Regions from separate parts of the Amycolatopsis sp. 505 genome, predicted to be linked through region 1. Evidence: predicted binding sites of a transcription regulator. Region 1 holds the regulator's gene; the other holds the start of a gene.
The links. Region 1 encodes HspR, which represses chaperone genes until heat shock. Its sites were predicted from a motif close to ANNTTGAGTNNNNNNNACTCAANNT; they were not measured.

Region 1 (11,811 bases):
AGGAACAGACCTGAGCCGAAGTTGTCGATTCCCAGCGCGCACAGCAGTGCGACCCGGTCACGCGTCACCCACCGACGTTAACCCTGATGAATGCCGTCAAGTCAGGACCGAACGGACACTTTCCCCAAGGCCAAGGGACACTTGCGGTGTGCCTCTCGGCCGCGGTGTCACTTGTTCGTGTCAGCCAGGCAGGCGTCGCTGCCGAGCGCGCGGCGGAGATCGGTGTTCATCTCCGCCAGCCGCGCGGTGAGGTCGGTGACGCGCTCGTCGTCCCAGCCGCCGAGCGCCTTCTCCATGAACTCGATGTAGTTGGCGCGCCAGCGGGCGAGCTCGGCCCGGCCCTTCTCGGACACGCTGACCAGCGACGCCCGGCCGTCTTCGGGCGCGGGGCGGCGGTCGACCAGTCCGGCCGCGGAGAGCTGGGCGATCTGCCTGCTGACGACCGAAAGGTCGACGAACCGGCGTTTCGCGAGTTCGGACGGCCGCGTCTCGCCGTTTTTCGCCAGGTCGGACAGCAGCATCGCGGCCGCCGGGTGCAGCCCGGGCTCGCTCTGCCAGGCTTGCATGATCCAGGCGTGCTGCAGCTGCGAAGCGGTCTTCAGCTCCCGCATGAGCTCGACCCGGACGTCGTCGTCGGTGTTGTCGAAGCCCATTCGGCACCTCCTTGGTTGCGCCATACAAGTATATTGCCGGACACTTGCGCGAACAACCATCTGGCCGGTGAGGTCCCCCACGCGGGAATACACCCGGTCGGAGCAACAATGCGGGCAAAAGGGCGCCCGGCGGCTACCCTGCGGACGGGCGGTGCGCGCACCGCAGGCGAGTGACGTTGAGTGACGAGGTGGCAGCAGTGGCGAAGGACCCAGGAGGCGGTCCCCGACCCGTGAACAACCCCTCATGACAGCCGATTCCGTCAGCCCGCTCCCCAGGTCGTCGGCCCCGCGGGAAGCCCCCGCGGCGGTGACCGCGATGGTCCGGCTCATCCGGGACAGCTGGGCCAGGTCCGAGCCGTACATCGCGGACATCTCGCAGTTCTTCTACGGGATGCTGTTCACCCTCGCCCCGACCACGCGCGACTTCTTCCCGATCAACATGGAGATCCAGCGCGGCAGGCTGGTGCGCGCGCTGGTGCACATCGTGCAGATGGTCGACCGGCCCGACGACCTCGCGCCGTTCCTGCGCCAGCTGGGCCGCGACCACCGCAAGTTCGGCGTGGTGCCGCGGCACTACGAAGCGGTCGGGACGGCGCTGCTGGCGTCGCTCAAGAACCACCTCGGCCCGGCGTGGACACCGGAGGTCGAACGGGCCTGGGCCGAGGCGTTCACCATCGCCGCGCGGGCCATGCAGGACGCGGCCGCGTCCGACACGAATCCGCCGTCGTGGTCGGCCACCGTGGTCGAGCACCGGCGGCTGACCTGGGACCTCGCACTGGTGCGGCTGGTGCCCGACCAGCCGGTGCCGTACCACCCCGGCCAGTACGTCAGCGTGGAAGTGCCGCAGCGGCCACGGCTGTGGCGGTACCTCTCGCCGGCCAACGCGCCACGCGAGGACGGCGGCATCGAGTTCCACGTCCGTGCGATCGACGGCGGCTGGGTGTCCCGCGCGATCGTCAGCCACACGCAGCCCGGGGACGTCTGGCGGCTCGGCCCGCCGCTGGGCCGGATGACGGTCGACCGCGAGGCCTCGCGGGCCGTGCTGATGGTCGCCGGGGGAACGGGGGTGGCGCCGCTGCGGGCGATCCTCGACCACCTCGCGCTGTGGGGCGAGAACCCGAAGACGCACCTGTTCTACGGCGGCGGCGCCCGCGAGGACCTCTACGACCTCGAAGAGCTGCGCGCGCTCGCCGCGACGAACCCCTGGCTGACCGTCACACCGGTCGTCGAGCGCGGCGGCGACGTCCCCGGGTTCGAGCAGGGGACGCTGGCCGAAGCCGTCACGCGGTACGGCTCCTGGCCCGGCCACCGCATCCTGGTGTCCGGCTCGCCGGCGATGATCCGGGCGACGGTGTCGCGGATGCTGGTGGCGGGCAGCGCCCTGGACCAGATCCAGTACGACCCGTTCACGATCGACTAGCCACGGCAATCCGCCGTCCGGTGAATGGTTTCGTTACGCTTCGGAAATCGGCAACCAGTAACGGATGAATCCGACGTCGTGATCATTTTTACGCTGCGACAGGCGGGGTTGACCGGGCGTACCTGAATTGCTCCGTTCGAGCGGGAACGCGCGGAATCACGCGCATCTGCACGGGAATTCGCCTACAGTCGGGAACCCTCGGGGGCGGCACCGCCACAGCGACGCCGCATGCACGGCGCGAAAACCTTGGCACGACTGGAGATTACCGTTCCCGATGAGTGCTGAATCCGTGAAGATCTCCACCATGCCCGAGACGCTGCCCGTTTCGGCCGTGGAAGGTCGAGAGATGGCCCGGTTGATTCGTGAAAGTTTTGCGGAGGTCGAACCGAAAGCAGATGAACTGGCGCAGTACTTCTACGGTGCGTTGTTCGTGGTCGCCCCCGATTGCCGGGAGCTGTTCCCGGTGACCATGACGACGCAGCGGAGCAGGCTGTTGCGAGCGCTGGTGTATGTGGTGCAGATGGTCGACCGGCCCGACGAGCTGGTCACCTTCCTGGGGCAACTGGGCCGCGACCACCGGAAATTCGCCGTCGTCTCCCGCCACTACGACGCGGTCGGCGTCGCGCTGATCGCCGCGTTGAAACGATTTCTCAAGGAGAAGTGGACCACCGAAGTCGAATCGGCGTGGACGTCGGCCTACGGGCTCATCGCCAAGACGATGCGCGAAGCCGCCCAGGCGGAAACCGGGCCGGCGGCGTGGTCGGCGACCGTGCTCGAACACCGGAAACTCAGCCGCGACGTCGCACTGGTGAAGGTGCGCACCGAAGGTTTGTTGCCGTACCGCGCCGGCGGGTACGTGAGCGTGGAAGTGCCCCAACGGCCACGGTTCTGGCGGTACCTTTCGCCGGCCAACGCGCCGCGTGGAGACGGCCAGCTCACCTTCCACGTGCGCGCGGTGCCCGGCGGCTGGGTCAGCGGCAGCATCGTCAACCACACGAAACCGGGCGACGTCTGGCGCCTCGGGCCGTCGATGGGCGTGCTGAACGTGCGCCCGACGTCGACGAAACGGCGGCTGCTGATGATCGGCGGCGGCACCGGGATCACGCCGTTGCTGGCGATCCTCGACGACCTGTCCCGCTGGAAGCGGAACCCGCCGGTGCACCTGTTCTTCGGCGGCCGACGGCCTCAGGACCTGTACGCGCTGGAGGAGCTGCGCCGGCTGGCCGCGACGTCGAAGTGGCTGACGGTCACCCCGGTCACCGAGGAGGGTGCCCTGGCCGGCGGCGACCGCGGCACGCTCGCCCACGCCGTGACGCAGCGTGGCACGTGGCGCAACCACGAGGTGCTCGTGTCCGGTTCGCCGCCGATGATCCAGGCGACGGTGGCGAAGCTGCTGGCCAGGGGGATCGAGCTGGAGCGAATATCGTACGACCCCTTCACCCTGGACTGAGCGCCGAAGGGACCTTCTCCGGCGAACGCCTGCAGCAGCCGGTCCCGACCTTCGCACTGGGCCGAGTGGAGCAGCGAACTCGTCGAACGGCGGTAGTTCGTTGACCGTTGTGCCCGAATCGACTTATGGTCTAGACCACATCTTCCCCGGATGTGCTCGTTCGTCCTCCCCTCCGGAACAACGCTGTTCCCCTTCGAGGAGCCGAAATGACCTGGAAACGAAAGCTCTTCGCGGCCGCTGCCGGAGCCCTGCTCGCGCCGGTGCTGGTCGTCGTCCTCCCCGCCACCTCCGCGAGCGCCCACGGTTACGTGTCCGATCCGCCCAGCCGGCAGGCCAACTGCGCGGCCGGGAAGGTCCCCAACTGCGGCAGCATCGTCTACGAGCCGCAGAGCGTCGAAGGACCGAAGGGGCTGCGCAGCTGCAACGGCGGGTTGTCGCAGTTCGCCGAGCTGACCGACGAGTCGAAGCCGTGGCCGGCCAAGTCGGTCGGCAGCACGGTGACGTTCAACTGGGTGTTCACCGCCCGGCACTCGACGTCGAACTACGAGTACTACGTCGGTGGCACCCGCGTCGCGGTGTTCAACGGCAACAACCAGCAGCCGCCGCCCACGCTGTCGCACACGGTGAACCTGGCCGGGTATTCGGGCCGGATCAAGGTGCTGGCGATCTGGAACATCTCGGACACGAGCAACGCGTTCTACAGCTGTGTCGACCTCCAGGTCGGCGGAGGCGGCACCCCACCGCCGACGACGACCACGCCGCCCCCGACCACCACAACCCCGCCGCCCACCACGACGACCACCAAGCCGCCGACGGGCGGAACCTGGTCGGCGGGAACGGCGTATAAGGCGGGCGACGTCGTGACGTACGGCGGCGCGACCTACCGCTGCCTCCAGCCGCACACGGCGATCGCGGGCTGGGAGCCGCCGAACACCCCGGCGCTCTGGCAGCGCCAGTGAGAGTGGTCTTGGCCGTCGTCGCGCTGCTCCTGACCAGCTGCGCGACGGCGGCCCCGCCCCAGCACAACGCGGCCGACGTGATGTTCCTGCAGATGCTGATTCCCCAGAACCAGCAGGGGATCGAGATCGTCCGCCTGGCGGCGGCCCGCCCGGTCCCGGCCGCGTTGAAGGAGCTGGCGGCAGCGATCGAGGTGACCCAGCAGACCGAGGTCGACGACATGCGCCGCTGGCTCCGCGAGTGGAACGAGCCGGAGACGGTGGCCCCGGAGGCCCACGCCGGCCACGGCGGAATGAAGATGACGTCACCGGACCTGGTGGGAGCCCTCCGAACGGCGGCCGACGCCGAGTTCACCCGCCGGTTCCTGGACGTCCTGACGGGACAGCAGCAGGCAGCGGTCGAGCTGGCCCAGACGGAGAACGGCCCGAACGGCGGAGTGAACGCCCAGGCCCGCGATTTGGCCCGCCGAGTGATCGAGTCCCGGACGGCCGAGGTGAAGCAGCTCCTGAACGTGAAGGCGTAGTCCCCGCGGCGCGGCCGCGAGCAGCCGGGAGGGACTGCTCGCGGCCCATCCCGGGACTTCGCAGCGAGTTGGCCACCCGCCGGCGGCGAAGTCGAACGCGCTCAGCAGCCGCCGAGCCGCGCGGCGGCGAAACCACCGCCGTCGGCGGCGCCCATCAGCCGCCGCTGGAAATCGACCCCTGCGGCCGCGGCCGGCCAGCGGGTGCCTGGGCCGAAAGCATCCCCAAGCGCGCGAAAGGCCTCCCCGGTTGCCCGGGGAGGCCTTTGTCGCGTTGAGGTCAGCGGCGCTTGGGGCGCCAGACCACCATTGCCGTCTGCTGGTTGAGGGGGACCAGGTCTCGGCGGTACGACGCGTGCGCCGCCGCTGTTGCCTGTTCTGCCGCGACGTAGGCCGCGGCCAGTTCCTCCGTCAGCTCGGTGATGCGGGCTCGGAGCGCGTCCACCTGGTTCTCCAGCTCGATGATGCGCTTGATGCCGGCCAGGTTCACGCCGTCCTCCTGCGAGAGGCGCTGGACCTCGCGCAGCAGTGCGATGTCCCGCATCGAGTAGCGCCGGCCGCCGCCGGGGGTGCGGCCGGGTGACACCAGGCCCTGCCGGTCGTACGTGCGCAACGTCTGCGCGTGCATCCCGGCGAGCTGGGCCGCCACCGAGATGACGAACACCGGGGTCTCTTCGTCCCCTTCCTGGGGAATCCCGCCGAACACCACTCTCACCTACCTTGCAGCAGCTCGGTGATCTCGGGCCGGGGGTCGTGCCCGGCCATCGCCTCGGCGTACGCCTGCAGTGCTTCGCGCGCCTTGTCGTCCAGTTTGGCGGGAATCGCCGCCTGGAGGGTGACGAGCAGGTCACCTTGCGAACCGTCGCGCTTGGCGATGCCCTTGCCGCGCACGCGCAGCACCCGTCCGCTCGCCGTGCCGGGCGGCACCTTGAGCGAGACCTTGCCTTCCAGCGTCGGCACCGTGATCGTGGTGCCGAGCGTCAGCTCCGTGAAGTCCACCGGCACGGTGATCGTCAGGTCGAGCCCCTTGCGCCCGAACAGCGCGTGCGGCGCCACGTGCACCCGGACGTACAGATCGCCCGCCTGCGCCCCGCCCCGGCCCGGCTCGCCCTGGCCGGCCAGCCGGATGCGCTGGTCGTCGTCGACGCCCGGCGGGATCCGGACGGTCAGCGTGCGCGTCCTCGTGCTGATGCCTTCGCCGCCGCACTCCGGGCACGGGTCGTCGATGATCGTCCCGCGGCCGCGGCAGTCGCGGCACGGCTCCGAGAACGCGAACGCGCCCTGGCTGCGGCTGACCAGCCCGGACCCGGAACAGGTCGGGCAGGTCCGCGGCGACGTCCCCGGCCGGGCACCGTTGCCGCTGCACGTTGCGCAGGTCGCCGGGCTCGACAGCCGCAGCGGCAGGGTCGCACCCTTGACCGCCTCGACGAAGTCGATCCGGACGTCCGTCTCGACGTCCGCGCCGCGCTGCGGCCGGTTGGCCGTCGCGCCCGCCGACGACCGGCCGCGGCCGAAGATCCCGCCCAGGATGTCGCCGAGCCCGCCGAAACCGCCCTGCTGACCGGCGCCGGCCTGGCCGAAGATGTCGCCCATGTCGAAGCTGCCGCCACCGCCGCCGCCGGGGAAGTTGAAGCCACCCCCGCCGCCGAACAGGCGCCGCGCCTCGTCGTACTCCTTGCGCTTGCTCGCGTCGGAGAGCACGCCGTAGGCCTCGGAGACCGCCTTGAACTTCTGCTCCGCCTGCGCGTTGCCGGCGTTCGCGTCCGGGTGGTTCTCCTTGGCCAGCTTCCGGTAGGCCTTCTTGATCTCGTCCGCGGTGGCGTCGGAGGAGACGCCCAGTTCACGGTAGAAGTCCTTACCGATCCATTCCCGTGCACTCATCGGGCGTCTCCTCCTCCCACTTGGTTCCTCTTACTGCTGCTGCTCATCGGCTCCGCCGTCGAGTGGCAGCTCGCCACCGACGGACGGGGCCGCACCGGGCTCGTGGTCGGTCACCCCGACCAGCGCGGCCCGCAGTACGCGGTCGCCGAAGCGGTACCCGCGGCGCATGACCACGGTGACCGTCGGGCCCGCCACGTCGGGCGAGGTGTTGTGCTGCACGGCCTCGTGCACGCTCGGGTCGAAGGGCTCGCCCTCGGCGCCGAACGACTCCAGGCCCGCGCGCTGAAGACCGCTGATCAGCTTGTCGCCGACCGCCTTGAACGCGCCGGTGAGGTCACCGTGCTGCTCGGCCCGCTCGAGGTCGTCGAGCAGCGGCAGCAGGTCGTTCACCACCGTCGCCTTCGCGCCGATGACGACCGCCTCGCGGTCACGCTCGACGCGCTTGCGGTAGTTGGCGTACTCGGCCTGCAGGCGCTGGAGGTCGGCGGTGCGCTCGGCCAGCTCCTTCTCCACGTCGGAGACGACCGACACCGAATCGTCCACAATGGACTCACCCAGCGAGGGGCCCGCGTGCTCCACGGGCGCCTCGTCGGGGTCCGGCGCCGCGTGGGCCGGACCGGGCGGACGGACCTGCCCGGTCTGGGGGTCCACCCGGCGACGGTCCCGCACGACCACCGGCTCCTCGGGGCCTCGGCCCTGGTTCTCGGATTCGTCGTAGCTGTGGGTCACTTCTTCGGGTCCTCTTCGACGATCTCGGCGTCCACCACGTCATCGGCCTTGGCCTGGCCACCGGCCGCACCGGCGTCCCCGGCCGCCCCCGCACCCGCGGCGCCTTCGGCACCCGGCTGAGCGGCGTTCGCGTTGGCGTTGGCGTACAGAGCGGTGCCCAACTCCTGCGAAGCGGCGTTCAGCTTCTCGATCGCCTCGCGGATCTTGGTCGAGTCCGTGCCCTTGAGCGACTCGTTGGCCTCGTCGATCGCGGACTTGACCTTGCCCTTGAGGTCCTCGGGCAGCTTGTCGTCGTTGTCCTTGACGAACTTCTCGGTCTGGTAGACCAGCGTCTCCGCCTGGTTGCGGGTTTCCGCTTCCTCGCGGCGCTTCTTGTCTTCCTCGGCGTGGGCCTCGGCGTCCTTGACCATGCGCTCGATGTCGTCCTTCGGCAGCGCGGAGCCACCGGTGATCGTCATCGACTGTTCCTTGTTCGTGCCCAGGTCCTTCGCGGTCACGTGCACGATGCCGTTGGCGTCGATGTCGAAGGTGACCTCGATCTGCGGCACGCCACGCGGGGCCGGCGGGAGACCGGTCAGTTCGAACATGCCGAGCTTCTTGTTGTGCGCGGCGATCTCGCGCTCACCCTGGAACACCTGGATCTGCACCGACGGCTGGTTGTCGTCCGCGGTGGAGAAGATCTCCGAGCGCTTGGTCGGGATCGTGGTGTTGCGCTCGATGAGCTTGGTGAAGACGCCACCCTTGGTCTCGATGCCCAGCGACAGCGGGGTCACGTCGAGCAGCAGGACGTCCTTGACCTCGCCCTTCAGCACACCGGCCTGCAGCGCCGCGCCGACCGCGACGACCTCGTCCGGGTTCACGCCCTTGTTCGGCTCGCGGCCGCCGGTCAGCTCCTTGACCAGCTCGGCGACGGCCGGCATGCGGGTGGAACCACCGACGAGCACGACGTGGTCGATGTCGCCGACGGAGATGCCCGCGTCCCGGATGACGTTGTTGAACGGCGCCTTGGTGCGGTCGAGCAGGTCCGAGGTGATCTTCTGGAACTCGGCGCGCGACAGCGTCTCGTCGAGGAACAGCGGGTTCTTGTCCGCGTCCACGGTGATGTACGGCAGGTTGATGCTGGCCGAGTTCGAGCTGGACAGCTCGATCTTCGCCTTCTCCGCCGCCTCGCGGATGCGCTGCAGCGCCATCTTGTCCTTGGTCAGGTCGATGCCGTTCGTGGCCTTGAACTTGTCGACCAGCCACTTGACGATGCGCTCGTCCCAGTCGTCACCACCGAGGTGGTTGTCACCGGAGGTGGCGCGGACCTCGACGACGCCCTCGCCGATCTCCAGCAGCGAGACGTCGAAGGTGCCACCACCGAGGTCGAAGACCAGGATGGTCTGCTCCTTCTCGCCCTTGTCCAGGCCGTACGCCAGCGCGGCGGCGGTCGGCTCGTTGACGATGCGGAGCACGTTCAGGCCCGCGATCTGGCCGGCTTCCTTGGTGGCCTGCCGCTGGGCGTCCTCGAAGTACGCCGGGACGGTGATGACCGCGTCGGTGATCGTCTCGCCCAGGTACGCCTCGGCGTCGCGCTTCAGCTTCATCAGCACGCGCGCGCTGATTTCCTGGGAGGTGTAGTTCTTCCCGTCGATCTCGGTCTTCCAGTCGGTGCCGATGTGCCGCTTCACGGACCGGATCGTCCGGTCGACGTTCGTGACGGCCTGGTTCTTCGCCGGCTGGCCGGTCAGCACTTCGCCGTTCTTGGCGAAGGCGACGATCGAAGGGGTGGTCCGGGAGCCTTCCGAGTTGGCGATGACCGTCGGCTCGCCGCCCTCAAGGACGGCGACGACCGAGTTGGTCGTGCCGAGGTCGATGCCGACCGCTCGCGCCATGGTGCTTCCTCCTGTGTACGGCTGCTATGTTCGTGACCTGCAGGTTCGTTCTCGCCTTGAGCGAGGCCCTGGCAAGTTTTATCGGGCCTTCGCGCACCCCGTCAAGCCGGACTTGAGTCGACTGCGCTCAACCTCTGTACCCAGCCTAACGAGGCGGCTCGGCTTCTTGTTCCCGGGTCCGGCGACCGAGTGTGCCCGGATCGGCTGTGACGCCGCTCACGTGAGCAGCTCACCGGCACACCGCTCCACGACCAGGGACGACCCCGTCGACCAGGTACGCCACCTCGCCGCCCGCGCGCACGCGGAGTTGAACAGCCCCGTGTGGCCGTCGTCGGTGCGCGTCAGCAGGGCCGCTCCCTCGATGCTCGCCGCCAGGCCGCGGGCCCAGGCCAGCGGCGTCGCCGGATCATGGGCGCCGCCCACGACCAGGATCGGCGGGGCGCCGCGTACCGGATGCGGCTGTGGTGGGTTATTCGCCGGGACCGGCCAGCCGGTGCACCCGCCGGCGAAGTCCCAATACTCCGAGTACCGCCAGCTGTGCGGGGCCGCCGCGCGGACCAGGCGGGCCGTCCACGCCATCTCCGACGGCCCGGTGAACGGCGACGGGAAGTCGTGGCAGCCGATCACCCGGTAGGCCGCGTAGCTCTCGGACCCGAACTGGTTCCGCCCGGTCAGCCCGCGCGCGTCCGGGAACTCCCCACCCGCGGCGGCCAGGTCCTTGCCCAGCGCAGGCCAATCGTCGCGCAGGTAGAGGTGGCCGTACACGCCCGCCGAGACCTCGTCGGCCGTCGCGGGACGGCCCAGGTCGCTCGACCAGATCCCGCCGCGCGCCGCCCTGGCCACGACGTCGTCGTAGAAGCGGAGGACGTCCTGGCCGTGCAAGGCGCAGCCGGCCGAAGCGCGGCACCAGTCCGCGAACCGGACCAGTGCGTCCTCAGTGGCCGCGGCCTCCTCGAGGATCGCCTGGGTCATCGGCCGCGCGTGGTCGATCGCGCCGTCGAGCACCATCGCCCGCACCCGGCCGGGGTGCTTCGACGCGTAGATCGTGCCCAGCTCGGTGCCGTAGGAGAGGCCCAGCCACGAGATCTCGGACTCGCCGAGCGCCGCCCGGATCGTCTCGATGTCCTCGGCCGCGCTTCGGCTGTCCACGTGCGCCAGCAGCGGCCCGGTGCGGGCCAGGCAGTCGGCGCCCGCCTTCCGGTTGTGCGCGACCAGCGCGTCGAACCCCGCCCGCGTCGACGGGAACCGGTCCAGCGCCGGGTCGAACAGCGTCGCCGCGTCGCAGGTGATGCGGGGCGTGCTGAACCAGTCGCCGCGCGGGTCGAACCCCACGACGTCGAAACGCTGCCGCAGCTGCGCGAGCTCCGGTGAGGCCAGCCCGCCGAACTGCGCGAACCCGACGCCGGAGCCGCCTGGCCCGCCCGGGTTCACCAGCAGCGAGCCGATCCGGTGGGACGGATCGCGCGCGGGCAGCCGGGCCAGCGCGAGCCGCGCCGGCCCCAGCTCCGGCCGCGCGCGGTCGATCGGCACCTCGATCGTCGCGCACTCGGCCGACGGCTCCTGCTGCGTGGCGCACGCCCGCCACGTCAAGACCGACGCCGAAGCGACGGCCGGTACCCCCGCCATGACCACGACCGCCGCGATGATCGCGGCGACCCGGCGCACGTCCATGATGTGTTTCCTCCCCTGCACGCCGGCCTTCGGCGTGCTTCCTTCCTAACAGCGACCCCCGACAGTTCAGGAGCGGCGGGCCGTCCAGGAGGAGAGGAAGAAATCGGGATTTCCTTGCCGCACAACGACTTCTGCTGGAGTACCGACCCAGGAAGTCACTCGATAGTGGGAATCCACGGTGACCGGCACCCCCTGCGCCGGCGTTTCCGGCGGCGCGTCCCGCGTGAAGCCCGCGAACCCGAACATCGCGAGTGCCCCCAGCAGCGCGGCCACCAGCACGCGCCGTTCGATCCTGCCCATCGGAAATGCCCCCGTAGTAAGGAAAAGGTCAGGCCGCGCGGACCGTGACGCTGCCGCTTTCGGTCGTCAGGTCCAGCAGGTGCCGAGCGGAACCGTCGACCTGGACGCCGATGTCGCGGTGCCCGCTGTCGCTGTCCCCCTGGACGCGGTACGGCCCGCCCGGCACCTTCAGGTCGATGCTGCCGCTCTCGGCGTGCACCTTGACGTCGTTCGCCTGCGCCAGCGTGAATTCGACGCTGCCGCTGGACGACGTCGCGTCGACCGGACCGCGCACGTCGTCGCCGGTGATGCTGCCGGACTCGCTCTGCAACCGGACGGCACCGACGTCCCGCAGGTCGATCGAACCGCTGTCCATC
Region 2 (11,811 bases), on a different contig from region 1:
TCGCTAGAAGGCGGATCCTTTACCGAAGTAGGCCTTGCAGCCGGCGTTGTCCTCGGTGGCGATTTCCAGCACGTTCCGGTCGTCGTCGACCGGCAGCAGCGTCGAGGAGTAGTTGGGGCAGAAGTTGTTCCAGATCCTGCTGATGTGCACGGGAGCGGGCAGTTCGTACCAGTGACCAGCGCCGAAGTCGTCGTTGGCCAGCAGGACCTGGCCGTTCTGCGGCTGCGGCACGCCCTTGGCGTTCGTGTAGATCTGCCCGACCATGACGATCCTCACGCCGTTCGGGCCGCCGGGGAACAGCGTGATGGTTTGCGCATGCTGGAAGTAATTGCCGGTGGCCGTGTCGACGCGGGTGCCCGGATCGGCGGGGTCGCCCCAGTTGGCGCCGTCGGCGGAAACCTTGAAGTACGGGTCGCAGTAGCGGTCGCGGAAGTTGCACATCTCGTAGGCGAAGTAGTAGCGGCCGTCGGGCAGCCGCCGGATGATCGGCATCCCCGGGCGCACGCGGTCGGGCGGGATCGCCATGGTGAGCTGCTTGGTGCCCCAGTTCACGCCGTCGGTCGAAGCGACCCGGTTGAGCACCTGGGCGTACTTCGGCGCCTGCGTCTCGTCGGCGAAGTGGAGCCAGAGCGTGCCACCGGCGTCGACGGTGAACTCGGGCTCCCAGATGCCGTCGATGTTGTGCGACCGCGCGGCCTCGGACAGGAAGCTCCACGAGCGGCCGCCGTCCTTGCTGGCCCAGACGCGGATCCCGATGCGGCGCCGCGGCCCGGCGTCCTGCCGGTAGGAGGCGGCCCACAGCAGCGTGCCCGCGCGGAGCCGGCCGACGCGCTCGGGCAGTTCGTAGACGGTGCCGCAGCACATGCCGGACCGGCCTTCGGGGTCGTGGATCGCGCCGATCTCGTGGAACGACTCGCCTTCGTCGGTGCTCTCCAGCACGGGCGTGTACTTGCCGTCGGCGTCTTCGCTGGTCAGAGTGGCGATGATGCGCCCGTTTCCCAGCCGGATCAGCCGCGGGTAAGCGCCGAAGCCGGGAACGAGCTGCTGGCGTTCGGCGGCGCTCGCGGGCGTCAGCAGCGAGGCGACGGCGGCGAGCGCCAGCAGGAAGACCAGCGAACGGCGCAACTCGACCCCCTCCACGCGGTGACCGCGCGATTACAACACGGGTGGGCGGCGGTCACCCGGCGCAATCACGCGTTCGGGTAACGCTCCTGTGCCCGGGGCCGAAAGATCACCGGAGGGGGAAACATGAAGATCCGGCTGGGTGTGCTGCTGCTCTCGGTGCTGACGTCGGCGTGCGCGCCGGCGACCGGCTACGGCGAGATCGTCGATCCGGTTGCTTCCCCGTCGTCTCCCGCGCCGTTGTCCACTGCGCCCGCGGAGCCGCGTGACGTGCCTCCGGAGACGCACACGGGCACGGAGAGCGGCGAGTTCCAGACGACGTGGCCGGCGGACCAGGTGGGCTTCTTCACGTTCGAGTGCCCGAAGTGCACGTCCAACGTGATCGTCGACACGGACGGCGGCGACCACGGCCTGGTCAACGCGATCGGCGCGTACCAGGGCACGACGTGGATGAACACGGACCCGCGCACCCCGGTGAAGCGCGTGACGGTCCACGCGAACGCCCCCTGGACGGCGACGATCGCGGACCACCGGAGCGTGCCGACGGCGGAGGCGGGCAAGGAGACGCCGGGCAAGGGCGACGCGGTGGTCCGCCTGCCGGCGGGCGTGGCTCACGTGCGGTTCACGGCGAAGACGCGCGGCGCCATCGGGCTGTGGGTGATGTCGCCGGAGGACCGCGACCTGATCCTCAACCAGATCGGCGACCTGCAGGTGGAGCGGGACGTCCGCGGGCCGGCGTACCTGCAGGTGGAGGGCTACGAGGCGAGCTGGACGCTGACGCCGTCGTGAGCGGGCACCCGGCGACCGGGTGCCCGCGGCGGCGTCACCGGTAGTTGGTGAACTGCAGCGCGATCTCGAAGTCCTTGCCCTTCAGCAAGGCGATCACGTCCTGCAGCTGGTCCTTCTTCTTGCCCGACACCCGCAGCTGGTCGCCCTGGATCTGGGCCTGGACGCCCTTGGGGCCCTCGTCGCGGATGAACTTGGCGATCTGCTTCGCCTTGTCCGAGGCGATGCCCTGGAGGATCTTGCCGGAGATCTTGTAGATCTTGCCCGACAGCGCCGGCTCGCCGGCTTCGAAGGCCTTCAGGGAGATGTTGCGCTTGATCAGCTTCTCCTTGAACACCTCGACCGCGGCCAGGGCGCGCTCCTCGGTCTCGGACTCGATCGTGAGCGCCTCCTCGCCGGCCCAGTTGATCGTCGTGCCGGTGCCGCGGAAGTCGAACCGGGTGCCCAGCTCCTTGCTCGCCTGGTTGAGCGCGTTGTCCACCTCCTGGCGGTCGACCTTGCTCACGACGTCGAAAGAGGGATCCGCCACGTGTCCTCACACCTCGTACTCGCTTGTCAGGGGCCACCCAGCCTAGCCCCTGTCACCCGACGGGTATCCCGGTTGACCCCTGCGCGGGGGCGTTGGGTAAGCTTTCCCCCGGCCGGTGCGACCGGCCTTGGCGGGTTACCCGAGTGGCCAAAGGGGACTGGCTGTAAACCAGTTGGCATTGCCTACGGGGGTTCGAATCCCTCACCCGCCACCCTCAGCGAGCGGCCCCATGGCGAAAGTCATGGGGCCGCTTCGCGTAGGTGGGTGCCACGCGGACGGGCTAAACCCTTCCCCGATTCGACGTGGTCGATATTTTCGGTGAGCGAGAGTTGATTGGCCTTTGGCACCGTTTCCCGAATCGCGCGTAACGCCTTTCTTGAGCGGCTCGACCCTCCTCGGGCGCAGTACGCCGAACCCGCGCTCGTGGCCGGCTGTGCGAACGACCACGCCGGATGATGGTGCGGCACCTGCTCGGCACGCGGCCCGGCGGGCTCGTCGTGACGACCATGCTCAACCCGCGCAGCCGCGTTCCGCCGTCGAGACGGCACGGCGCCCGCCGGGACCGGTCGTGGCGCTACCTCGTCGCCTCCCGGAAGGCCGCCGCGTAGGAGAACGGCCGGTTTCCCTTGGGGGAGAGGGAAACCGGCCGTCCGGGGGTGGCGGCGCTCGGGGTTACGCCGCCTGGGAAACCGGCGTCGAAGCCGGGGTCAGGGCGAGGTCGAGGACCTCGCGGACGTTCGCCACCGCGTGCACGTCGAGCTGCGAGAGCACCTCGGCCGGGACGTCGTCCAGGTCCGGCTCGTTGCGCTGGGGGATGATCACCGTCTTCATCCCCGCCCGGTGTGCGGCCAGCAGCTTCTGCTTCACGCCGCCGATCGGCAGGACGCGCCCGGTCAGGGACACCTCGCCGGTCATCGCCACGTCCGCGCGGACCACGCGACCCGAGAGCAGCGAGGCCAGGGCCGTCGTCATCGTGATGCCCGCCGACGGGCCGTCCTTCGGCACCGCGCCCGCCGGGACGTGGACGTGGATGCCGCGGTTGCGGAGGTCGCCCACCGGCAGCTCCAGCTCCGCGCCGTGCGAGCGGAGGTAGGACAGCGCGATCTGCACCGACTCCTTCATCACGTCGCCGAGCTGGCCGGTCAGCTGCAGCCCGGACGCGCCGGACTCCTGGTCCGCCAGCGACGCCTCGATGTACAGGACGTCACCGCCGGCACCGGTCACCGCCAAGCCCGTCGCCACGCCCGGGGTCGCCGTGCGCTGGGTCGACGCCGGGAGCGACGACTCCGGGATGTGCCGCGGGCGGCCCAGGTAGGTCTCCAGGTCGGACGCGTCCAGGGAAACCGGCAGCGTGACCTCGTCCAGGGCCACCTTGGTCGCGATCTTCCGCAGCACCTTGGCGATCGTCCGGTTCGCGTCGCGCACACCCGCCTCGCGGGTGTACTCGGCGGCGATCCGGCTGAACGCGGCGTCCGTCAGCGTGACGTCCGCGGTGGCCAGGCCGGCCCGCTCCAGCTCGCGCGGGAGCAGGTGGTCGCGGGCGATGGTGACCTTCTCGTGCTCGGTGTAGCCGTCCAGCGTGACGAGCTCCATGCGGTCCAGCAGCGGGCCGGGGATGGTCTCCAGGGCGTTGGCCGTGGCCAGGAACACGACGTCGGACAGGTCGAGCTCGACCTCGAGGTAGTGGTCGCGGAACGTGTGGTTCTGCTCCGGGTCCAGCACTTCGAGCAGGGCCGCGGTCGGGTCGCCGCGGTAGTCGGCGCCGACCTTGTCGATCTCGTCGAGCAGCACGACCGGGTTCATCGAGCCGGCTTCCTTGATGGCGCGGACGATCCGGCCGGGCAGCGCGCCGACGTAGGTGCGGCGGTGGCCGCGGATCTCCGCCTCGTCACGGATGCCGCCGAGCGCCACGCGGACGAACTTGCGGCCCATGGCCTTCGCGACGGACTCGCCCAGCGACGTCTTGCCGACCCCGGGAGGGCCCGCGAGGGCGAGCACCGCGCCGGACCGGCGACCACCGACCGGGCCGAGACCCGATTCGGCACGGCGCTTCCGGACGGCCAAGTACTCGATGATGCGTTCCTTGACGTCGTCGAGGCCCGCGTGGTCGGCGTCGAGCACCGCACGCGCGGCCGCGATGTCGTAGACGTCGTCGGTGCGCTCGTTCCAGGGCAGCTCCAGGACGGTGTCCAGCCAGGTGCGGATCCAGCCGCCCTCGGGGGACTGCTCGGACGTGCGGTCCAGCTTGTCCACTTCGGCCAGCGCGGCCTTCTTGACGGCGTCGGGCAGCTCGGCACCCTCGACGCGGGCGCGGTAGTCCCTCTCGTCGGCGGTGCCGTCGAGTTCGCCGAGTTCCTTGCGGATCGCTTCGAGCTGGCGGCGCAGCAGGAATTCCTTCTGCTGCTTCTCCATGCCCTCGGCGACGTCCTTGCGGATCGTGTCGGTCACCTCGAGCTCGGCCAGGTGCTCCTTGCTCCACTCGAGGGCCTTCTCCAGGCGCGCGGAGACGTCCAAAGTGGACAGCAGCTCGAGCTTCTGCTCGGTGGACAGGTACGGCGCGTTCCCGGACAGGTCGGCGACCGCGGAGGCGTCCTCGACCTGCTGGACGGCGTCGATCAGCTGCCAGCCGCCGCGCTGCTGGAGGATCGAGATGACGACGGCCTTGTACTCGGCCGCGAGCTTGGCGGTCTGGTCGTTCGTGGTCTCGGGGGCGTCCTCGGCGTGCACCCAGCGGGCGGCGCCGGGACCGTCGGCGATCCGGCCGACGACCGCGCGGGCCGTGCCGCGCAGCAGGACGGCGGCCTTGCCGCCGGGCACGCGGCCGATGCGCTCGACCGTCGCGACGGTGCCGAATTCGGCGTATTCGCCGTGGACGCGCGGGACGATGAGGACTTCGGCCTTGGCGGGCGCGGCCGAGCGGATGCCGGGGAAGGACGCCTGGCTCGGCGTCTTGGCCTGGGCGGACTCCACCGCGGCCCGCGTCTCGGTGTCGGTCAGGTCGAGCGGGACGACCATGCCCGGCAGCACGACGTCGTCATCGAGCGGGAGCACGGGCAGGAGGCGGGTGTCGGACATGTGCACTCCTCGGATAGTTGAGTCTGCCTAGCTCAACTCTCCGATGGGTGTGTTTGTTTCCGATGGCGCGTTCGCCCACAGCGATCGCGGAAACCGCAGGTCAGCGCCCTGGCTTCGCCGCGACGGCGCACCAAGCGAAGGGCCGGGCCTCCGCCTCCAGGGCGTTGATCTTCCGGTCCGGCCGCCAGTCCGGCAGGTGCACGATGCCCGGCTCCAGGAGCGGCCAGCCGCCGAAGAGGGGCTCGATCTCCTCGCGGTCGCGCAGCCAGACCGGGTTGCTCGTCTTGCGGTACTGCTCGACGAACCAGCGCAGCCCCTCGAGGTACGGGCCCGACCCGTCGCCCTCGCTCATCTGGGAGATCGCCAGCCAGCTGCCCGGCGCGAGCGCGTCGCGGTACGCCGCCAGCAGCCCGTCCGGGTCGTCGTCCGGGCCGACGAAGTGCAGCACCGCCGCCATGATCAGGCAGACCGGCTGCGAAAAGTCGATCAGCCGCCGCGTCTCTTCGGAACGCAGGACGGACTTCGCGTCCCGCATGTCGGCCTGGACGATGCCGGCCCAGTCGGTCGCCATGCCCTCTTCGAGGATCAGCGTCGCGTGGGCGACGGCGACCGGCTCGTAGTCGACGTACACGACCTTCGCGTCGTGGTCCTCGGGCAGCTCCGCCTCGACGACCTCGTGCACGTTGCCCGCCGTCGGCACGCCCGAGCCGAGGTCGATGAACTGCCGGATGCCGGCCCGCAGCGCCGCCCGGACCGCGCGGTTCATGAACTCGCGGTTCTGCTTCGACCCCGGGCGCACCAGCGGCCACTGCTGCTCCATGCGCCGGCCGAACTCGCGGTCCACGGCCCAGTTCTGGGTACCGCCCAGGTACCAGTCGTAGATCCGGGCCGCGGACGGCTTCTCGGTGTCGACACCCTCGGGCGCTCTCGGCGCGGAATCCCGCTGGTCGGTCACTTCAGGCTCCCCTCGCTGGCGGCGAGGTCAGCCTATAAGCCCGGGGCAGCCGCGGTAATCCTCCAGTAGTTCACCGAACAGCAGTTCACCGAACAGCCGGTCGACGCTGCCAGTACGTCCACAGCGGGCGGTAGCCCTGCGCGTACCAGAACGGCGTCGACAGCGGGTTCGCCGCGGCGTGGTGCAGCAGGACGACGTCGGCGCCTTCCTCGTCCAGGACGTGGTGGGCGTGCGTCGCCAGCGCCGTGCCGACGCCGGAGGACCGCGCGGCCTCCGCCACGGCCAGCGACGACAGGTAGCCCACCCGGGAAGCCGCGACCCGGCCGCTGATCCAGCCGGTCTCGCCCGGGTGCTGGACGCTCACCATGCCGAGCGGACGGCCGTACAGCTCGGCGATCCACAACGGCGGCTCCGGCCGCTTCAGCTGCTCGGCGAGGTCCTTGGCCAGGATCTCCTCGACCCCCGTGCGCCAGTTCACCGTGCCGTACTGGGCGTCGTAGGAGTGCAGCTCCATGCCGAGCGCCACCGCGGTCTCGAGGTCGTCGGGCTCGGCACGGCGGATCTTGACCCCCGGCGTCCCCAGCGGGGTGGCCGGGACCAGCCGCTCCGAGGGGCGGACGGCGATCACCCGCAACGGGGCGAAGCCGTGGTGCAGCATCTCCCGCGCGCCGGCGGCGTCGCGGCTCGCGCGCGGGACGATCGCCGCCGTCTCGGTGTCGCCGCGCTCGGCGACCGCGCGCAGATGTTCATCCCATCGGGTGAGCAGAGCGTCGAGGACGGCCGCCGGCTGCGGGCCGGCCAGCTGCAGGTCGAGGCGGTGTTCGGTCAGCGCGCGCCAGGGAGCGTTCGGGGCGTCGCGGTCGACCTGGACGCGGGACGCCAGCCCGGACGCGGCGGAGTCGCCCGTCGCGACCTCCAGGACCACCGCGTTTTCCGCTGCTTCGAAGGGGGTCGAGCCGGGGAGGAGGGGATCCACCGCCGCGAGCCGCGCCGCGTGCTCGGTGGCAATCACATCGCTGTGCATGGAGACATTGAAGCGCTCCCCGGCTTTCGGTGCGTAGGGGAACTGGGCAGAGTTCGGACATCCGGCGTTTCACCCTCTGGTCCACGCAGGTCAGCGCGTTCGAGGCATTGTTAACCCTGGGGTGATCTCTTACTGTCTCGAAAGGGACACGGGTACGCCCTACGGGGTACGGTATGGCCCTTGTCCACACCCGAAGTCACGGATCAGCACCGGTGGACAAGCCGGGAGGGAAGGTCGGATGCCGGACACCAACGCCCACGGCGACGCCGTCGCGCAGGCGCAGCCCGGGCCGGGAGCCGCTTCCGGGACACCACCCGTCTCCGCCGAAGCCCGCACCGACGAACGCCGGTTCCGCGTCTACACCTTCGCCGTCCTGAGCCTCGGGCTCGTCGCCGCGTTCGCGGTCGGCTCGTGGCTGCCGTTCGAGTGGAACGACCGGTTGCTGTGGATCGCGCCGGTGCTCGCGGTCGCCTTCCTGCTCGCCGAACAGCTCGGCATCAACGTCGACGTCCGCAGCGGCATCTCCTGGACGATCTCGTTCACCGAGATCCCGCTCGTCATCGGGTTCTTCATAGCGCCCTTCGAAGTCGTGCTGGCCGCGCACCTCGTCGCCGGCATCGGCACGCTGCTCGCGCGCAAGGTCGCCGGCCGCGTCCTCTACAACGCGGGCGCCTTCCTGCTCGAGATCACCGGCGCCTTCGCGGTCGCCGGGCTGGTCAAGCACGCCGTCGGCGCCGGCGACAAGATCCCGTGGGTCGCCGCGCTGGCGGGCACGCTGACCGCGCCGCTGGTGAGCACGCTGCTCGCCCTGGCTGCGGTCCGCGTGCTGCGGCGCCGCATGCGGGTCAGCACCGCCGTCCGGCTCACCGGGCGGATCCTGGTCGTCGGCTTCGTCAACGCGTCCGTCGGCCTCTCCGGCTACCTCGTGATCTCCAGTACGCCCGAGGCGTGGCCGCTGGTGCTCGCCGTCTTCCTCGGCCTCACCGCGCTGTACTGGGCGTACTCCGACCTGCTGCGCGAGCAGCGGGACATGGAGGCGCTCTCCGACGTCAGCCTGATGGTGGCCCGCTCGGGCCAGCAGGCCGCCGCGCGCCCGGCCAGCCGCGCCGACGAGCTCGTCGGCGGCGTCGACGTCCGCGAGTGGGCGACCATCGCCGAGCGCATCAAGGACCAGCTCGCCGCCGGCCGCGTCGTGCTGCGGCTCCGGCTGGAACCGAAGGACACGATGCGGGTCGTGGTCGCGGGCGACGACCTGCCGGTCGCCGACCCCGCCGCCGACGACCCGCTGCTGCGCCTGCCCGGCGCGCACGTCCGGCACTTCCGGATCACCGAGGCCAACCCCGACGTCCGCGCGGCGCTGCTCGACCGCGGCGCGCAGGAGGCACTGGTCGTCCCGCTGCGCAGCGCGAACCGGCTGCTCGGCGTCGTCGAGGCGCACGACCGGCTGTCCCGCTGGCGCGGCTTCGGCAAGTACGACGTCCAGCTGCTCGGCACCATGGCCAGCCACCTCGCGACGTCGCTGGACAACCGGCGCCTGCTGGCGACGCTGCGCCACGACGCCTACCACGACCCGCTCACCGGGCACCTCAACCGGCCGGGCTTCCGGCAGGTGGCCAAGGAACCGTTGCGGGACTTCGCCAACGCCGTGGTGCTGCGGATCGACCTCGACGTCTTCTCGACGGTCAGCGACGCGCTCGGCTACGCCTGGGCGGACCGGATGGTCGTCGCCGCGGGCCGCCGCATCCGCGACGCGCTCGGCCCCGACGTCCCGCTCGCCCGGCTCGAAGGCGCGTCCTTCGCGGCGCTGCTCGTCGGCTGCCCGCCGGAAGACGCCCACCACGCGGCGGAACGGCTGCGCGAAGAGCTGTCGGCGCCGTATCCGGTCGACCGGCTCTCGGTCGAGGCGAACGCGATGATCGGCTACGCGACGACGTCCGCGGAGGAACCGGGCGACGTCGTCGACATCGAAGGCCTGCTGCAGCGGGCGGACGTGGCGGTGCGCGCGACGAAGGGCGGCGAAGAGGTCCGCGGCTACGTGCCGAGCATGGGCCAGATCTTCCTGCGCCGCTTCCAGATGGTGACGCAGTTCCGGCAGTCCCTCGAAGACGGCCAGGTCAGCGTCCACTACCAGCCGAAGATCACCCTGCCGAACCGGCAGGTGCAAGGTGTCGAGGCGCTGGTCCGCTGGGTGCACCCGGAGTTCGGCAGGCTCGGCCCGGACGAGTTCGTCCCGGCCATCGAGGCGGCCGGCCTGATCGGCGTCCTGACCGGTTTCGTGCTCGGCGAGGCGCTCAAGCGCTGCCGCAAGTGGCTCGACGAGGGCTTGCGGATCTCGGTGGCGGTCAACCTGTCGGTGCGCAACCTGGCCGACGAGGACTTCCCGAACAAGGTCGCCCGCGAGCTGGAGCACCACGGCATCCCGCCCGAGCTGCTGACGTTCGAGCTCACCGAGTCCGGCGTGATGTCCGACCCGCAGAAGGCGCTGCCGATCCTGCGCGAGCTGCACTCGCTGGGCATCACGCTCGCCGTGGACGACTTCGGGACCGGGTACTCGTCGCTGGCGTACCTGCGGCAGCTGCCGGTCGACCAGGTGAAGATCGACAAGAGCTTCGTCCTCGGGATGGGGACCGACCTGGGCGACCTCGCGGTGGTCCGGTCGATCGTCGAGCTGGGGCACTCGCTCGGGCTGACGGTGGTGGCCGAGGGCGTCGAGGAGGACGTGGCGCGCGACCAGCTCGAGGCGATGGGCTGTGACGTCGCCCAGGGCTACCTGATCTCGCGGCCGCTGCCGGAGGACCGCCTGGAGGCGTGGCTGCAGGCCCGCACCGCGCGCTCGCCGGGGCGGCACTCGGAGACCGTGCTGACCCTGCTGACCTGAGGTTTCTTTACAACGGCCACCCCCTTGCACGGCCGGGTGAAGCCCCTTGCTAATCTTTCCAAGTCCTCGCGAGAGGCCAGGCCCCTTTAGCTCAGTCGGCAGAGCGTCTCCATGGTAAGGAGAAGGTCTACGGTTCGATTCCGTAAAGGGGCTCTCGACCTCAGCCGCGTCACGCCTGCGTGTCGCGGCTTGGGTCATGTAAGGGCGGTGTAGCTCAGTTGGCAGAGCAAGCGGCTCATAATCGCTGTGTCGCCGGTTCAAGTCCGGCCACCGCTACGCGGTAACGACGGGGCTGGCCCCCGGACCTGAGAGAGAAGGAAACGCTGTGGCTGCCACCGACGTGCGACCCAAGATCACGCTGGCGTGCGAAGAGTGCAAGCACCGCAACTACATCACCAAGAAGAACCGGCGCAACAACCCGGATCGCCTGGAGATGAAGAAGTTCTGCCCGAACTGCGGTACGCACCGGACGCACAAGGAAACCCGCTGACGCGTACGCGTTCACCAGCTTCGAAGAGCCGCCCTGGATCCCCGGGGCGGCTCTTTGCTGTTGGTAGCCTCTCCGGGTGCCCTTGGACCAGTCGTTCACCGGGCGGAGCTATCCGCCGCAGACCAGTTACGAAGTGAGCCGGGAGAAGATCCGGGAGTTCGCCGACGCGATCGGCGACGCGAACCCGGTCTACCGCGACCCGGAGGCGGCCCGCGAGGCCGGTCACCCCGACGTGATCGCCCCGCCGACGTTCCTCACGATCATCAACCTCGCCTCGATCAACGCGATCGTCACCGACCCCGAGCTCGGCCTCGACTACTCGCGGATGGTGCACGGCGACCAGGGCTTCACCTACACGCGCCCGGTGTTCGCCGGCGACGTGCTCGAGGTGACCACCCACATCGACGCCATCATGGCCCGCGCCGGCAACGACTTCATCAACCTGCGTGCCGAGATCCACGACGCCGCCGGTCAGAAGGTCTGCACCACCCGCGCGCAGCTGGTGGTCCGAGGGGAGAACGCGTGAACACACCTTCTTACGGGGGTCCGGGTGGCGGAGCCCCCGGCCGGGGCGAAGCCCCGTATGTCACCGGCGATGAACTGCCCGCCCTCGAGGTCCGGATCACCCGCGAGCAGCTGGTGCGCTACGCCGGGGCGGCGCTGGACTTCAACCCGATCCACTGGAACGAGGCGTTCGCGAAGGACGTCGGCCTGCCGGACGTGATCGCGCACGGGATGCTGACGATGGCGGTCGCGGGCCGCGTGGTCACGGACTGGCTCGGCGACCCGGCCCGGCTGATCGACTTCAGCGCCCGCTTCACGCGGCCGGTCGTGGTGCCGAACACCCCCGAGGGGGCGGTGGTCGAAGTGACCGGGAAGGTCGCGGACGTCAAGGACGACGGGATCGCGCGGATCGACCTCGTGGTGAAGTTCGACGGGAAGACCGTGCTCG

Region 2: a site for HspR is predicted at 5,527-5,551, ahead of lon (endopeptidase La). Genes of this name have one in related genera too.

Annotation. Positions count from the first base shown of each region.
Region 1 is NZ_JACKQP010000002.1:916,289-928,099, forward strand. Features, by position in the region: gene H5965_RS11445 (MFS transporter) at 1-68, opposite strand, end outside; gene H5965_RS11450 (MarR family winged helix-turn-helix transcriptional regulator) at 168-653, opposite strand; gene H5965_RS11455 (globin domain-containing protein) at 898-2,073, shown strand; gene H5965_RS11460 (globin domain-containing protein) at 2,420-3,523, shown strand; gene H5965_RS11465 (lytic polysaccharide monooxygenase) at 3,730-4,482, shown strand; gene H5965_RS11470 (DUF305 domain-containing protein) at 4,479-5,003, shown strand; gene H5965_RS11475 (heat shock protein transcriptional repressor HspR) at 5,281-5,706, opposite strand; gene dnaJ (molecular chaperone DnaJ) at 5,712-6,881, opposite strand; gene grpE (nucleotide exchange factor GrpE) at 6,912-7,610, opposite strand; gene dnaK (molecular chaperone DnaK) at 7,607-9,484, opposite strand; gene H5965_RS11495 (alpha/beta hydrolase) at 9,701-11,155, opposite strand; gene H5965_RS11500 (hypothetical protein) at 11,222-11,455, opposite strand; gene H5965_RS11505 (DUF4097 family beta strand repeat-containing protein) at 11,484-11,811, opposite strand, start outside.
Region 2 is NZ_JACKQP010000001.1:701,874-713,684, reverse strand. Features, by position in the region: gene H5965_RS03360 (sialidase family protein) at 4-1,140, opposite strand; gene H5965_RS03355 (hypothetical protein) at 1,249-1,911, shown strand; gene H5965_RS03350 (YajQ family cyclic di-GMP-binding protein) at 1,946-2,437, opposite strand; tRNA gene H5965_RS03345 (tRNA-Tyr) at 2,567-2,648, shown strand; gene H5965_RS03340 (hypothetical protein) at 2,890-3,045, shown strand; gene lon (endopeptidase La) at 3,110-5,512, opposite strand; gene H5965_RS03330 (SAM-dependent methyltransferase) at 5,613-6,467, opposite strand; gene H5965_RS03325 (GNAT family N-acetyltransferase) at 6,553-7,491, opposite strand; gene H5965_RS03320 (bifunctional diguanylate cyclase/phosphodiesterase) at 7,730-10,369, shown strand; tRNA gene H5965_RS03315 (tRNA-Thr) at 10,450-10,522, shown strand; tRNA gene H5965_RS03310 (tRNA-Met) at 10,573-10,645, shown strand; gene rpmG (50S ribosomal protein L33) at 10,695-10,859, shown strand; gene H5965_RS03300 (MaoC family dehydratase N-terminal domain-containing protein) at 10,936-11,385, shown strand; gene H5965_RS03295 (MaoC family dehydratase) at 11,382-11,811, shown strand, end outside.